Regions from separate parts of the Zhihengliuella alba genome, predicted to be linked through region 2. Evidence: riboswitches for the same ligand, from Rfam matches in the RefSeq annotation. Region 2 holds a riboswitch; each other region holds the start of a gene.

What was found. Region 2 has a riboswitch for S-adenosylmethionine ahead of ABD784_RS11785 (methionine ABC transporter ATP-binding protein). Riboswitches for the same ligand answer to the same signal wherever they lie in the genome.
Region 1: linked by a shared signal. The riboswitch ahead of ABD784_RS05450 (hypothetical protein) and the one ahead of ABD784_RS11785 (methionine ABC transporter ATP-binding protein) in region 2 are both predicted to bind S-adenosylmethionine.
Region 3: linked by a shared signal. The riboswitch ahead of ABD784_RS12525 (methylenetetrahydrofolate reductase) and the one ahead of ABD784_RS11785 (methionine ABC transporter ATP-binding protein) in region 2 are both predicted to bind S-adenosylmethionine.

The regions. Positions count from the first base shown of each region.
Region 1 covers NZ_BAABCJ010000001.1:1,190,651-1,195,807, forward strand. Annotated here, with positions in the region: gene ABD784_RS05440 (TM0106 family RecB-like putative nuclease) at 1-600, shown strand, start outside; gene ABD784_RS05445 (siderophore-interacting protein) at 673-1,530, opposite strand; SAM riboswitch class IV at 1,687-1,825, shown strand; gene ABD784_RS05450 (hypothetical protein) at 1,838-2,341, shown strand; gene ABD784_RS05455 (acyl-CoA thioesterase) at 2,266-2,697, opposite strand; gene ABD784_RS05460 (App1 family protein) at 2,747-3,826, opposite strand; gene ABD784_RS05465 (inositol monophosphatase family protein) at 3,990-4,916, shown strand; gene ABD784_RS05470 (DUF4190 domain-containing protein) at 4,903-5,157, opposite strand, start outside.
Region 2 covers NZ_BAABCJ010000006.1:53,635-58,791, reverse strand. Annotated here, with positions in the region: gene ABD784_RS11790 (acyl-CoA dehydrogenase family protein) at 1-1,249, shown strand, start outside; SAM riboswitch class I at 1,416-1,526, shown strand; gene ABD784_RS11785 (methionine ABC transporter ATP-binding protein) at 1,532-2,368, shown strand; gene ABD784_RS11780 (methionine ABC transporter permease) at 2,361-3,068, shown strand; gene ABD784_RS11775 (NtaA/DmoA family FMN-dependent monooxygenase) at 3,153-4,613, shown strand; gene ABD784_RS11770 (acyl-CoA dehydrogenase family protein) at 4,610-5,157, shown strand, end outside.
Region 3 covers NZ_BAABCJ010000006.1:194,584-199,740, forward strand. Annotated here, with positions in the region: gene ABD784_RS12510 (phosphoadenylyl-sulfate reductase) at 1-418, opposite strand, end outside; gene ABD784_RS12515 (nitrite/sulfite reductase) at 415-2,142, opposite strand; gene ABD784_RS12520 (sirohydrochlorin chelatase) at 2,239-3,204, opposite strand; SAM riboswitch class I at 3,439-3,553, shown strand; gene ABD784_RS12525 (methylenetetrahydrofolate reductase) at 3,640-4,617, shown strand; gene metE (5-methyltetrahydropteroyltriglutamate--homocysteine S-methyltransferase) at 4,694-5,157, shown strand, end outside.

The sequences.
Region 1 (5,157 bases), on a different contig from region 2:
CGGCTCGAGGGGTTCCCGGCGGGCGTCGAGACCGTCCTGGTGGACCACGCGGGCTGCACCACGTCCTCGCCGGAGGAGGCGGCCGCGACCGTCGAGCAGGTCCGCCGGCATCTCGGGACCCCGTGGCACGATCCGGACGGCCTCCGCCCCGCCCCGGAGGCCAGTCCCGCCCCGGGCGCCGGTCCGAGTCCGGGCGCCGGTCCGACTTCGGCGCCCGAGCCGCTGGGCGAGGAGCAGGTCCTCATCGTGGCCGCGTACAACGCGCAGGTGCACTTGCTGCGGGAGGCGCTCGACGCCGCTGGTCTGCGCCGGGTGCGGGTTGGCACGGTGGACAAGTTCCAGGGCCAGGAAGCGCCGGTCGTCATCCTGTCCCTGGCCGTCTCCTCGCCCGAGGAGGCCCCGCGCGGGATGGACTTCCTCCTGAACCGCAACCGGCTCAATGTCGCGGTCTCGCGCGGCATGTGGAGGGCGGTCATCGTCCGCTCGCCCCGGCTGACGGACTTCCTGCCGTCCAGCCCGGCGTCCATGGCCGAGCTCGGCGCGTTCCTGCGCCTCGAGGCCGGGGGAACCGACGCCGGGGCGCCGGGGCGGGGGAACTGATGCAGGGACGCTGACGCGGGAGCGGTCCGGCGGTGGATCCCGTGCTGGGGGCGGCCGCGCCGCCGCGGCGCGTCAGTTGCCCGGGAGCGGCTGGTTCTCCGGGAAGATCTGGCCAATCGGCTCGCGCTTCTCCGCCTGGAACACGTCCTCGACCCGGCCGTACGCCCAGTACGGCGAGAGCGACATCCGGGTGCGGGGCACCCCGCGGACGTCCGTGAGGTAACGACGGACCGCCTTGATCATCTCCCGCTCGCCGTGGACGAAGACCTGCACGTCCCCGTCGAGCCACGGCCCGTCCTGGATCGCGGCCGCCAGACGCGTCGACTCCGGGGCGAACGGGCCGCCGCGGTGGACCCAACGGACCTCGACGCCCTCCGGCGCCTGCAGCGGGACCTCGTCGGCGGCGTCGACGACCTCCACCCAGACCAGGCCGCGGGCATCCGCCGGCAGCGCGGCCAGCGTCGCCGAGATCGCCGGCAGCGCGGACTCGTCGCCGCCGATCAGGTGCCAGTCCGCGGCGGGGTCCGGGAGGTACATCCCGCCGGGTCCGGCGAAGCACACGACGTCGCCCGGCTGGGCGCGCTCGGCCCACGGCCCGGCGAGGCCCTGGTCGCCGTGGACGACGAAATCGATCTGCAGCGTCTGCGCGTCGTGGTCGACGTCGTGCACGGTGTAGGTGCGCCGGACCGGCATCCGCTCCGGCGGGAGGGCCTTGGCCAGCTCCTCGAGGTTGTACGGCGGGGTCAGCCCGAGCTCGGGATCGGCGAAGAGGAGCTTGACGTACTTGTCGGTGGCCTCCTTGTCCTGGAAGGCCGCGAAGCCCTCCCCGCCGAGCGTGAGCCGGACCATGTGGCCGCCGATCCGCTCGCTGCGCAGGACCTCCAGGACCACCTGGGGCTTGGGTCCGCGGGCTGGACGGGCGTCGGACATCGGTCACTCCTTCGTCGGCGGGCCCGGGGAACTCGACCGGGCCTCAGTTCTTAGGCTCTCCTAACTCGGAATGAATCGCAAACCGTCGCCGGCCCGGGATCGCTCCCGTGCCAGGGCTTGCCCGCGCGCCGAGCGGCCGCTGTAGGATGGGGGCAGCTTCACGAGATGCGGCCAACGACGGGCTCCGACCCGGCCGCGCACCAACCCCATGCTCACAGAGCGCCTCGCGGCGGTCTCACGGGTGGTTCGGATGACGAAGCGGCCCCGCGCAGACGCGCGCGGGCAAGAGCAACGAAAGGGAAACCCCGTGACCGTCGTCTTCGCCGACCGCGGCGCCGTGTGCGCGCACCCCGCCCCCGGCCACGCGCTCAGCACCACCCAGATCGTCTCCGTCCTCGAGGCCGACCGTCGAGAGTGGCTGCCCGCCACGGTGACGAGCGCCGACCGCCGGACGGGGAGGTTCACCGTGCAGCCGGCCTCCGGCGCCCCGTTCGAGGCGCACCACCACGACGCCGCCGCGGTGGCCCGGTTCCTGCCGCTCGGCCGGGGCTGCCTCTGGAACGCCGACCTCGGCGTCCTGATCGGCCCGGAGATCGCGGTCCGCGCGCGGGGGCTGCACCGGGAGATCGTCCGGCGGGCCCTGAGCCTGGCCGCGGCGCCCCTCGACGCATGCCACGCAGCACCCGGCGCAGCACTCGGCGCCGGGGTGGAGAAGTCCGGGCCGCCGCCGGAGGACTATCCGACGGCGGGCGGTCCCACGAAGGCCGCGAGCGCGGACCGGTGCTCCCCGGGCAGTCTCATCAGCCGCTGATCGGCGGTGGAGAAGAACGCCAGCGTGGTCAGCGCGCGCACGCAGACGGTCCCGTCCACGGCGTCACGGAACTCGTAGCTGACGTCGAAGCTGGCGGCCTTGGGACTGGAGATCCACACGTCCACCTCCGCCGGGACGTTGCGGTACTCCAGCGGCCGCGTGTAGCGCACGCGGTGCTCCACGACGAGGACCTGCGTCCCCTCGGGGACGTTGGCGAAGAGGTCCACCCGGGGCTGGCTGACGGGCCTGCCGGTCCCGCCCGGGACGCCGAAGGCCGCGATGCGGGCCTCCTCCATCATCCGGACGATGTTGACGTTGTTGATGTGCCCGTAGGCGTCCATGTCGGCCCAGCGCATCGGCACGCGGACCGGGACGCGGCCGCCGGCGGGCGGGGAGGCCGCCTCGCTACTCACCCTCGGCCTCCTCGAGGAGGCCGAGGTCGCGGAGCTGCTTGGCGATGGTGGCCCCGTCCGGCCCGTACACCCACGGGACCCCGGGGGTGGCGTGGACGGTGTGGAAGGAGCGGCCCCCGGCGAGCACGGCCTCCGACGGGGTGAGCTGGCGGATGACGATCGCGCGGACGTGGCCGGGGTGGCGGCTGGCGAACTCCGCGTAGATCTCCGGGTCGTGCTGGCCGTCGTCGCCGATGAGCAGCCATTTCACGTGCGGGAACTCGCGGGCCAGGCGGCGGAGCTCGTCCACCTTGTGCTGCAGGCCGGACCGGAACCACCGGCCCTCGGTGGGCCCCCAGTCGGTGAGCAGCAGCGGCCCGGTCGGGTAGAGGTTCCGGGTGAGGAACCGGGTGAGCGTCGCCGCCGCGTTCCAGGCGCCGGTGGAGACGTAGATGACCGGGGAGCCGGGCCAGGTCGTGGCGAGTCGCTCCATCATCACGGCCATGCCGGGCGTAGCCAGGCGGGCGTGCTCGGAGAGCACGAACGAGTTCCACGCCGCCAGCAGCGGCCGCGGGAGGGCCGTGACGACCACGGTGTCGTCGACGTCGCAGACGATCCCGAAGTCGGAGGACGCGTCGACGACGAAGACGTCGACGGTGGACGGCTCGGACCCCTCGGCGGTGAGCACCACCTCGTGCCACCCCGGCTCGAGGTCGATCGCGAGCCGGACGTCCAGGACCCCGCCGCGGTCGGCGTCGACGTGGAAGACGCGGCCGCCCACGCGCGCCTCGACCTCGGCGTACGGGATCGGCGGGGAGATGAAGTTGCGCCAGCCGCGGATCCCGTCGGCCACCATCTTCGAGTGCCGCAGGCCGTTGGTGAAGATCCCGGGCTTGGCGAGGACCACGCGCGCGAGCACGCGCACCCAGCCCGACGCCTCGGCGTCGTTCTCCGAGGTCGGGTCGGCGGTGGCGCCGTACCCCCGGAACGGCGTCACCGTGGGCAGGTGGCCGCGCGCACGCGACGCGCGCTCGCGGTAGGCGTGCCAGGCGTCCTCGAGCTGGACCCCCGGGTGCTTTTTCGGTGCGGGCATGGGATCAGTCTCGCACGCCCCCGGGCTCGCGCGCCGAATCGCCGGCCCTCCCCGCGCACGCTCCACCGCACACTCCACCGCGCGCTCCGCCGCACGCTCCTCGGCGCCCGTCCCGCCGGTGGCCGGGGACCGGGCGGGACGGGGCAGTCGCTAGGCTGGTGGCGTGGCCGACTCCGAACCCTCCCCCGCCCTCCTGCCCGTGTCCGACGACGAATCCCGCCGCCTCCGCGCCGCCGCCGAGTCCGCCGCGACCGGTGTGGGCGACCTGCTCCGCGGGGCCTTCCGCTCCGCGATGACGGCCACCAGCAAGCGCAACCACCACGATCTGGTCACGGAGTTCGACCGCGCGAGCGAGACGCGGATCGTCGAGTCCCTCGCGGCGGCCGTCCCCGACAGCCGGTTCCGCGGCGAGGAGGGCGGCGCGCACGGCTCCGGACGGGTCGAGTGGATCATCGACCCGGTGGACGGGACCAGCAACTTCGCCCACGGGGTCGCGTTCTTCTGCGTCTCGATCGCAGCGGTGGTCGAGGACGCCGTGGTCGCCGGGGTCGTCTACGACCCGGTCGCCGGGGACCTCTTCGCCGCCGACGCCACGGGGGCGTTCCGCAACGGTGTGCCCCTGGCCCCCGCCGGGGCGGAGGAGGAGCACGCGGCTTCCGTCATGACGGACTATCCCTCGGCCGAGGCGATCGAGGTGGACGGCGGCGCGGCGCTGGACGCCTTCGCCGAGCTCGTCACCACGTACGCGACCGTCCGCCGCAAGGTGTCCGGCGCGCTGGAGCTGGCCCACGTGGCCGCCGGCTGGGCCGACATCACGCTGGGCTTCGACACGAATCCCTGGGACGTCGCGGCGGGGGCGTTCATCGTGGCGCAGGCCGGGGGCACCTACGTGCCCTTCCGGTACGACGACGACGCGTCGCCGGCCGCGCCCGGCGTCCTGGGGCGCCGGGCCCACGAGGCGCCGACGTACCTGGCGCATGCGCCGGGCACCGATGCGGCGACGGCGCTGGCCGCCGTCCGCCGGATCATGGATACCCGCCGCCGGGCCGGCTACCGCGGCAAGGACGTCGAGCCGGTCAGAAGTCCGTGACGTGGCACTCGGCGCTGGCGCCGGGTCCGCTGCCGAACTCCTCGTCGACGACCGTCCCCTCCGCGTCGAGGATCCGGCAGCCCACGCGGCCGCTGCCCTCGTCGCTCTCCACGGTGATGGTGCCGAACAGCGGGTTGGCCTGCACGTCCTCGGACCAGGGGGACTCCGGGCCGACCGGGACGGTGGTGACGTCCTCCAGGGTCAGCGTGTAGGTGGCGGTGGCCGGCCCCTCGGCGATGGC
Region 2 (5,157 bases):
GACCGACGTTGCCAGCGAGCCCCGGCACCTCATCAAGCTCACGCCCGGGACACCGGTGGGCGACCACTACGACTACCTCGCCGGAGTGTTCCGTCCGGTCTTCGCCCGTATCGCCGAGGGGGCCCGCCAGCGCGACGCCGAGCGGCAGCTCCCGATCGAGCAGGTCGGCTGGCTCAACGCGGCCCGCTTCGGCGCCCTGCGCATCCCGCAGGAGCACGGCGGCTTCGGCGCTTCCCTGCTCGACACGTTCCGCCTGCTCATCGAGCTCGCCGAGGCGGACTCGCAGGTCGCGCACCTGCTGCGGGCCCACATCGCGTTCGTCGAGCAGATCCAGATGCACCCGGACCCCGCCGTCCGGGAGAAGTGGATCAACCGCGTCGTCGCCGGGCAGATCGTCGGCAACGCCTACACCGAGCGCGGCGGCAACGCCCTGGGCACCTGGAACACGGCGATCAGCGCCACCCCGTACGGCGTCTTCGTCTCCGGGACCAAGTACTACTGCACCGGCACGATCTTCGCCGACTGGACCGTGGTGGCCGCCACCCACCCGCAGCGCCCGGGCCGCCACCTCGCCGTCGTCTCCACGCAGCACAGCGGCGTGAAGATGTACGACGACTGGGACGGGTTCGGCCAGCAGCTCACCGGCACCGGGTCCACCGAGTTCGACACGGTCCCGGTCGACACCCTGATCGTGCCCGTGGACCAGTTCGAGCACGTCGAGTCCACGGTCTTCCAGCTGGTGCTGCTCGCGGTGCAGGCCGGCATCGCGCGGGCCGTCCTGGCCGATGCCCGGCTCGCCGTGCAGGCGCGCACCCGCAACTTCACCACGGGCACCGGCGTGCCGCTGCGTGACGAGCCGCAGGTGCTGCAGCTGATCGGCGAGATCTCCGGCCAGGTCCTCGCCACCGAGTCGATCGTGCTCGCAGCGGTCGGAGAGGTCGAGGCACTGCTGGCCGACGAGGGACTCAGCGAGGACGAGCGCCACCTGGTCTGCGAGCTCACGGCGAATCGCGCCCACACGGCCGTGCAGCCGCTGGTGCTCGCCGCCGCCTCCAAGATGTTCGACGGGCTCGGCGCCTCGTCCACCTCGACCAGCTGCAACTTCGACCGGCACTGGCGCAACGCCCGCACCATCGCCACCCACAACCCGGCCATCTACCGTGCCCGGATCGTGGGCGACTACGAGGTCAACGGGCGGGCCCCGGTGACGCACGACTCCGCCGGGGACGTCCCGGAGTCCTACGCCTGACCGGCGCGTCACAGAACGTCATGTGCGCTTCACAAGCTGTCATGTGACGGGCCCCGGGTCGCCGGGTGACTCCCGGAGTCCGGCGTTTTGTGTCGGCCGAGCGTCACACGATTCAGTAGAGGGAGCGGGAATCGCGAGCCCCGCACCACAGAGAACTATTCGCGAAAAACCATCCAGAGCGGCTGAGAGATCTGGCTCGACGACGCCGCAGCAACCACCCGGTCGCCGCCCTCCGCGGGCGGACCGGCAACGGTGCTAACGCCAGAACCGATGGAGGAGAGCATGATCAGTCTTCGCAATGTGTCCACCACCTTCCGGGGGAAGGACGGCGACTTCACCGCGGTGAACGACGTCAGTCTCGACATCCCGGCCGGTTCGATCCAGGGGATCATCGGCTTCTCCGGGGCGGGCAAGTCCACGCTGCTGCGCAATATCAACCTGCTCGAGCGCCCCACGCACGGCCAGGTGGTGCTCGACGGCGTGGACCTCACCGGCCTCGACGACGAGCGGCTCCGCAGGGAGCGGCACCAGATCGGCATGATCTTCCAGCACTTCAACCTGCTCAACAACCGGACGGCGCTGCAGAACGTCGAGCTGTCCCTGAAGTTCGCCGGGATCGAGAAGGCCGAGCGCCGCCGTCGTGCCCAGGAGGCCCTCGAGATCGTGGACCTCGCCGAGAAGTCCAAGAGCTACCCCGCGCAGCTCTCCGGCGGACAGAAGCAGCGCGTGGCAATCGCCCGCGCCCTCGTCACCCACCCGAAGGTCCTGCTCTGCGACGAGCCGACCTCCGCCGTGGACCCCCGGACCACCGCCTCGGTCCTGCAGTACATCGCCGACATCAACCAGAGCCTCGGCATCACCACGGTGGTGGTGACCCACGAGCTGAACGTGGTGAAGGCCATCGCCGACAACGTCGCCGTCATGGAGGACGGGGCCGTCGTGGAGCGGTTCGACGTCGCCGACCTCGCCTCGGGAGCGTTCGAGCCGGGCACCGAGATCGGCCGCTACCTCCTCGACGAGGAGATCCATCTGGACCGCACGCCGCTCGCCGGCCGCCGCGACCCGGCCTCCGGCGCACCGCTGCGCGGACGCGACGGGAAGGAGCTCATCCATGCCTAGCGCCTCCGCCCCCACCACGGGCACCGACTCCGGCCTCGGGCTGGACCGCATCGTCGAGCTCCTGCCGGAGATCGGCGTCGCGATGGGGCAGACCTTCACCATGCTGCTGGTCGCGATCCCGCTGGCGATCCTCCTCGGCACGCCGCTGGGCGTGTGGCTCTACTCGGCGTCGCCGGTGGGCCTGAAGCCGCGGCCGCGCGCCCACCGGATCGTCGACTCCCTGGTCAACACCATCCGGTCCTTCCCGTTCCTGATCCTGCTGATCGCCATCATCCCGATCACGCGGTTCATCGTCGGGACCACCATCGGCACGGCCGCGGTCATCGTCCCGCTGACCATCAACGCCATCCCGTACTTCGCCCGCTTCGTGGAGCAGAACCTCACGCAGCTCGGCAGCGGCGTGGTGGAGGCGGCCCGGGCCATGGGCGCCACGCGCGGGCAGATCGTCCGCGACGTGCTGCTCGTGGAGGCCCGCCCGGCGCTGATCGGCTCCATCACCATCATGACCGTGAGCTTCATCAGCTACTCGGCGATGGCCGGCCTGGTGGGCGGCGGCGGCATCGGCGACTTCGCCATCCGCTACGGCTACTACCGGTACGAGACCATCGTCATGCTCGTCGCGATCGTCCTCATGATCGTGCTCGTCCAGTTCGTCCAGCTCGGCGGCACCCGCCTGGCCCGCGTGCTGGACAAGCGCTAGCCGCGGCGGCCGCGAGCACCCGCACCCGATCCCCGTCACCGCACACCGTCCCACTGCACACCGTCCCACGGCTTAAGGACACCCATGCCCGCACCCCGCCCGCGCCTGCTCCTCAGCGCGTTCCTGATGAACACCCCGAACCACATCCTCGGCGGCCACTGGCGCCGCCCCGAGGCCCAGCAGCACCGCTTCAACGAGCTCTCCCTCTGGACGGGCCTGGCCCGCCAGCTGGAGGACGCCAAGTTCGACGCCCTGTTCTTCGCCGACGTCGCCGGCCTCTACGGCCAGTACGACGGCGGGTGGCAGCATCACGTCGGCAAGGGCCTGCAGGTGCCGGCGAACGATCCGCTGGTCCTGGTCTCCGCGCTCGCCGGCGCCACCGAGGACATCGGTCTGGCCCTGACGAGCTCCATCATCCAGGCCGAGCCGTTCCAGTTCGCCCGGCAGCTCTCCACGCTGGACCACCTGACGGACGGCCGCGTCGGGTGGAACATCGTCACCAGCGTCCTCGAGAACGCGCACCGCAACTTCGGGGCGGCCGAGCTCGAGCGGCACGACGAGCGCTACGCCTGGGCCGAGGAGTACGCCGAGGCGGTCTACGCGCTGTGGGAGGGCTCGTGGGACGACGACGCCGTCCTCGCCGACAAGGCGTCCGGCCGCTACGCGGACCCGGCGAAGGTGCGCCGCATCAACCACCGCGGCGAGCGCTACAGCATCGACGGGCCGCACCTGGTGGAGCCGAGCCCGCAGCGGACCCCGTTCCTCTTCCAGGCCGGATCCTCCCCGCGCGGACGCGCCTTCGCCGGCCGGCACGCCGAGGCCACCTTCATCTTCGCCCCGTCGCCGTCCAGCGCGGCCCGCAGCAGTGCGCTGGTGCGCGAGCAGGCCGTGGCCGCCGGGCGGCAGGCGGAGGACGTGAAGGTCTTCGCCGGGCTCTCGTTCGTCGTCGGCAGCACCGAGGACGAGGTCCGCCGCAAGCAGGAGAGCCTCGAGGCGTCCCTGGACCTGGAGTACATCCTGGCGCACATCGGCGGCGGGCTCGGCGTCGACCTGGGCGGGCACGACCTCGACGCCCGGCTCGACGACCTCGGCGCCGGCTCCGTGCAGACCGAGGGCACGCAGGGCCACCTGGAGACGCTGCGGCGGCTCTCGCCGGACGGGAACCCGTCGCTGCGCGAGATCGCCCGCGCCCGGGCCTTCGGCCAGCAGATCGCCGGCACCCCGGAGCAGATCGCCGACCGGCTGGAGCAGTGGCAGGACGCCGGGATCGACGGCGTGAACGTCATGAACCAGGTCCTCCCCGACTCCTACACCGACTTCATCGAGGGACTCCTGCCCGAGCTGCGCCGCCGCGGACTCGCCCAGACCGAGTACGCGCCGGGCACCCTGCGCGAGAAGGTCTTCGGCCGCGGCGCCCGCCTCGAGCCCTCGCACCCGGCGGCCGCCTTCCGCGGGCGGGGCGCGGACCTGGACTCGCCCGCGGTGCCCGCCGGGCTCGCGGCGACCGGCCCTGCGGCCGCCGCACCGGAGGGGGTCAACGCGTGAGCACGTACGAGATCCTGCGGGAGCGCTTCGCCCCCGTGTTCGCCCGCATCGCCGCCGGCGCCTGGGAGCGCGACCGCGAGCGGGTCCTCCCCTTCGAGCCGGTCGCCTGGCTGGACGCCGAGCGGTTCGGCGCCCTGCGCGTCCCCACCGAGCACGGCGGCTACGGCGCGAGCCTCGAGACGGTGATCCGCCTGCTCGTAGACCTCTCCGCCGCCGACTCCAACGTGGGGCACCTGTACCGGTCCCACTTCGGGTTCGCCGAGACCCTCTTCTGGCAGCCCGAGGACGTCCGGGCCCGGTGGTACGCCCGGCTGGTCGCGGGGGAGACGGTGGGCAACGCGTCGACCGAGCGCGGCGGCAACGCCCTCGGCGAGCTCAACACCTCGCTCGCCCGCGGCGCGGACGGCGGCTGGCGGCTCACCGGGGAGAAGTACTACTGCACCGGCACCATCTACTCCACCTACACGCGCGTCAGCGCCCAGGTGACCGGGCCGGGCGGCGAGTCGACCGGGGAACGGCAGTTCGCCGTCGTCCGCGTCGACGC
Region 3 (5,157 bases), 140 kb from region 2:
TCCGGATCCGGCAGCACTCGCCGGGGTCCCGGGCGAAGAGGTCCTTGCCGTACTGGGACTCCTGCTCGGCGATCGTCAGCTTCGGCATGACGTCGACGATCCGGACGTCGAGGCGCCGGGCGACCTCCGCCCGCGTCGCGTGGGTCTCGTCGAAGTGGTATCCGGTCTCCAGGAAGAGGACGTCCACGCCGGGCAGCTCGGCGGCGACGAGGTGCGGGAGCACCGCGTCGGCCATGGAGCAGGCGACGGCGACGTCGCGAACCCCGAAGTGCTCGGCGGCGAAGCGGACCACGGCCTCGGCCGGGGCGTCGAACCCGAGCTGCTCGGCGCCGAGCGCGGCGATGCGCCGGAGCTCGGCCTCGCCCCGCGGCGCGGCGGGTGCGCCGGCGGTGCTCGTAGCGTTCGTGGAGAGGGTCATACCAGTTCCTCCTCGTCGACTCGGTGGGCCCAGGCGGCGAAGGACTCGCCCTCCTCGGCGGTCTCGGCATAGCGCTGCAGCAGGCCGTCGACGTAGTCCGGCAGCCGGTCGGCGGCGACCTTGAGCCCGCGCACGGTGCGTCCGAGGGTCGGCTCGTCGTCCTCGCTCGTGGCGAGGGTCCCGCCGAGGTGGACCTGGAACCCGGCGACCTGCTCGCCGTCGTCGTCCGTGATGAGCTGGCCCTTGAGGCCGATGTCCGCGGTCTGGATGCGGGCGCAGGAGTTGGGGCAGCCGTTGACGTTCAGGCTCAGCTTCCGCGGCACGCGGCCGGAGCGGTCCGCGAGGCGGCGGTCCAGCTCCCGGGCCGCGGCGGCGGCCGTGTCCTTGGTGTCGACGATCGCGAGCTTGCAGTACTCGATGCCCGTGCAGGCGATCGCCGAGCGGGAGACGAGGCCCGGGCGGGCCTCGAATCCGAGCTCGCGGGCGGCGGCGATGAACGGCTCCACCCGGTCCTCCTCGAGGTCCAGCGCGATCACCTTCTGGTGCGGCGTGGTGCGCAGCCGCTGGGACCCGTGCTCCTCGAGCAGGCGTGCGAGGCCGCTGAGCGCCGTACCGGAGACCCGGCCGACCAGCGGCGTGAGGCCGACGTAGAAGCGGCCGTCCTTCTGCCGGTGGACCCCGGAGTGGTCGCCGGGTCCGGTGGGCGCCGGGGCGGCGTCGCAGTCCGGCAGCGCGTAGCCGAGGTACTCGTCCTCGAGGACCTGCCGGAACTTCTCCGGCCCCCAGTCGGCGAGGAGGAACTTGAGGCGGGCACGGTTGCGCAGGCGGCGGAACCCGTAGTCGCGGAAGATCGAGGTGACGCCCTCCCAGACGTCGGGGGCGGCGTCCTCGCCGACGAAGACGCCGAGCCGCTCGCCGAGGCGGGGCGCGGCGGAGAGCCCGCCGCCGACCCAGAGGTCGTAGCCGGGGCCGTGCTCCGGGTGGACCACGCCGACGAGGCCGAAGTCGTTGATCTCGTGCACCACGTCCTGGCTCGGGTGGCCGGTGATCGCCGTCTTGTACTTGCGCGGCAGGTTGGAGAACTCGGGGTTGCCGACGTAGCGGCGCGCGATCTCGGCGATGACCGGGGTCGGGTCGATGATCTCCTCGGCGGCGATGCCGGCGACCGGCGAGCCGAGGATCACGCGCGGCACATCGCCGCAGGCCTCGGTGGTGCTCAGGCCGACGGACTCGAGCCGGCGCCAGATCTCCGGCACGTCGCGGACGTCGATCCAGTGCAATTGGATGTTCTGGCGGTCGGTGACGTCGGCGGTGTCGCGGGCGAACTCGGTGGAGATCCCGCCGATGACCTCGAGCTGCTCGGTGGTCAGGGCGCCGCCGTCGATGCGGACGCGGAGCATGAAGTACTCGTCCTCGAGCTCGTGCGGCTCGAGCGTGGCGGTCTTGCCGCCGGGGATCCCCTGCTTGCGCTGGGTGTAGAGGCCCCACCAGCGGAACCGGCCGTGGAGGTCCTCGGGTTCGATCGACGCGAAGCCGCCGTGGGCGTAGACGTTCTCGATGCGCTCACGGACGTTCAGACCGTTGTCCGCGGCCTTCATCTCCTCGTTGGCGTTCAGCGGCTCGGTGCCGTCGATCTTCCACTGGCCGTTGGGCTTGGCGGAGCGTCGGCCGGCGGTGCCGCCAGCAGCCGCTTTCCGTGGGATGCGTTCCGTCACTTGAGTCATGGATCGACCGTAGGGCCACCGGCGGGCGGGGCGGCAGGCGTGCTACCGGAGGTGAATGCACGTTGCGCCGGCCCCGTGACAAAACGTCTCGCGACGTCACGAACGGTCCGTGCGCAGCCCCTCGAGCACCGTTTCGACGAGACATTCGGTCAACATGGCGGCGGATGACGCCTCCGGTGACAGCAGCGGGGGGCTGACGTACTGTGCCCCGGTCGCCCGGAGGCGCTCCTGGAAGAACCCCTCGCCCAGCAGGACGCTCAGGACGGCGACCTCGCGTCCCTCGTCCCGGTGGCGCTTCACGACGTCGCCGATCCGCGGTTCGGCCGCCGAGCAGAACGCCGCCTCGACACGGGAGCCGAGCACGGCCGAGACGAGCTCGGCGAGCCGCAGCGCCTGCGCCCGCCCCTCCGGCCGCCGGGTGCCGGCGACGGCCAGGACCACGGCGGGCTGCTCCGGCGCCGGCGACCAGCCGAGCGTGGCCGGGGAGTCCGGTGTGGGAGGGGAGCCCGGTGTGGGAGGGGAGCCCGAGGCGGCGGGCCCGGTCTCGGGGGCGGCGGGGACCAGGGCGGCGGGGACCAGGGCGGCGGGGACCAGGGCGGCCAGCCCCCGCGCCAGCCGGAGGGCGGCGGCGCCGGCGGCGATCGGGGGCAGCGCCCCGGTGCTGGGACGCTGCACGACCGCGTCGGCGATGTCGTGGACGGTGTGGACGCCGTCGCAGACGAGCATCGGCAGGACCACGGCGGTCTCCCCCGCGGGCAGCGCCGCCAGGACGTCGCCCAGCCGCGGCTGCTGCACGTCCACGTAGGCCTCGTGGACCCGCACCCGGACGGCGGAGCCCGCGAGCGCCTGGCGCAGCCGGTCCTCGACGCCGGCGCGGAGCCCGTCGATCATCCCGCGGCCCTCGGGGGAGTCGGTGCCGTGGGCGACCGCGACGACGTGCACGACGCCCCGGCCGTTCCCGCCGGACGCCGGGAGGCCAGCGTGGGGCGCCGGGGGCTCCCAGCGCGGGTCCTCCCGGGGCCCTCGGCTCGGAGCGGTCGGGTGCGGATCTCGATGCTGCATGGGTGCAACCTACCGAGCGATCCGGGCCCGGGCCGCACCCGGGTGGGGTCGGCGCGGGGCCGGGTCACGAACCGTCACACGGGCTCTTTGTGACGGCCGGAGTCCCCCTCGGCCCCGGTTCTCCGCGTCACAACTGCGATTCGAGCGTCATCGGCTTTCACATTCCCGACTGTGAAGCGCCCGGGGCGGCCGTGTTTGCCGGACCGGTGCGCCGGGCCCTTACATGGTGAGCACCACCCATCAAGAGCGGCCGAGAGATCTGGATCGACGACGCCGCAGCAACCATCCGCCTCCCCGGCATCCCGGCCGGACGACGACGGAACGGTGCTACCGCCAGAAGCGATGGAGACGCATCGACGCCACGCCCTCCGCCCGGCACCCCGGGCTGCGGTGCGGCGCCGTCGTTCCTCCTTCGCGTCAATGCGAGGAGACAGAATGAGCCTGAACCACACCGCAGCGCCGCCCCCGGCGCTGTCCTACGAGCTCTACCCGCCCCGCAACGCCGAGGCCCGCGCCCGGGCCGTGGACGTCGTCGCGGAGCTCGAGGCGAGCGGCCCCGACTACGTGTCCGTCACCTACAACGGCACGCCGGAGCGGCGCCGGGCCTCGATCGAGCTGATCGGCCACCTGATCGAGCACACCCGGCTGCGGCCGCTGGCCCATCTGACCTGCGTGGGCGAGACCCGCGACTCGCTGGACCGGCTGGTCAACCACCTGGTGGCGCTCGGCGTCCGCGGCGTCCTCGCCCTGCGCGGGGACCAGCCGGAGGGCACCGACCCGGACCACCCGGCCGCCTACGGCGAGCTGCCGTTCGCGCGCTACCTCGTGGAGCTGATCCGGGAGGTCGAGGACCGCAGGTCGGCCTCGCTCGGCGCCGGACGGCTCGCGATCGGCGTCGCCGCGTACCCGACGCGCCACCCGGAGTCCCCCTCCTTCCGGCACGACGTCGAGGTGCTGCTCGCCAAGGAGCGCGCCGGTGCGAACTTCGCGATCACGCAGATCTACTTCGACGCCGCCGACTACACCGGGCTGGTGGAGGCGGCGCGGACCGCGGGCGTCACCATCCCGATCGTCCCGGGCATCATGCCGGTCAACAACGAGCGACGGCTGCTGCGCCTCTGCGAGCTCTCCGGGCTGGCCCCGGACGAGGGCCTGCGCGCCCGCCTGGCCGACGCGGCCACGGACGCCGAGCGGCACCGCATCGGCGTCGACCACGCGGCCGGGCTGGCCCAGGCCGCGTTCGACGCCGGGGCGCCAGGGCTCCACCTCTACACCTTCAACGACGCCCGCGGGCCCCTGGACGTGGTCCGGGCCCTCGGCCTGACCGGCGCCGGCATCACCGACGCCCGCGACGGCGCCGACTACGGCGACGTGCACGCGCTCGTCGGCGCAGCCCGGCTCGCCAACGCCTGACCGCCGCCACCGAACCACCCACCGACCACCGACATCCCTTTCCCGCACCACCCTTTCCCGCACGAAGGAGCACGCCATGACCACGTTCCCCGCCGCCACCATCCTCGGCTACCCGCGCATCGGCCCGAACCGCGAGCTGAAGAAGGCCGTCGAGGCCTACTGGGCCGGCCGCATCGACGAGGCCGCCCTCGACGCGGCCTCGCACGAGCTGCAGGACCGCACCATCGACCGCCTCGTCGGCCTCGGCCTCTCCGCGACCGACTCCTCCATCCCGGCGGACTTCGCGCTCTACGACCAGGTGCTGGACACCACGGCCGCCCTCGGCGCCCTGCCGCAGCGCTTCGCCGACCTGGCCGGCACCGACGGCGAGGTCGGCACCGACGCCTACTTCACGCTGGCCCGGGGCGACAAGGAGCGCCAGCCGCTGGAGATGACCAAGTGGTTCGACACGAACTACCACTACCTGGTCCCCGAGATCGGCCCCACCACGGTCTTCCGCCCGCTGGCCGACCGCCTCGCGGGGATCGTCAAGCGCCAGTC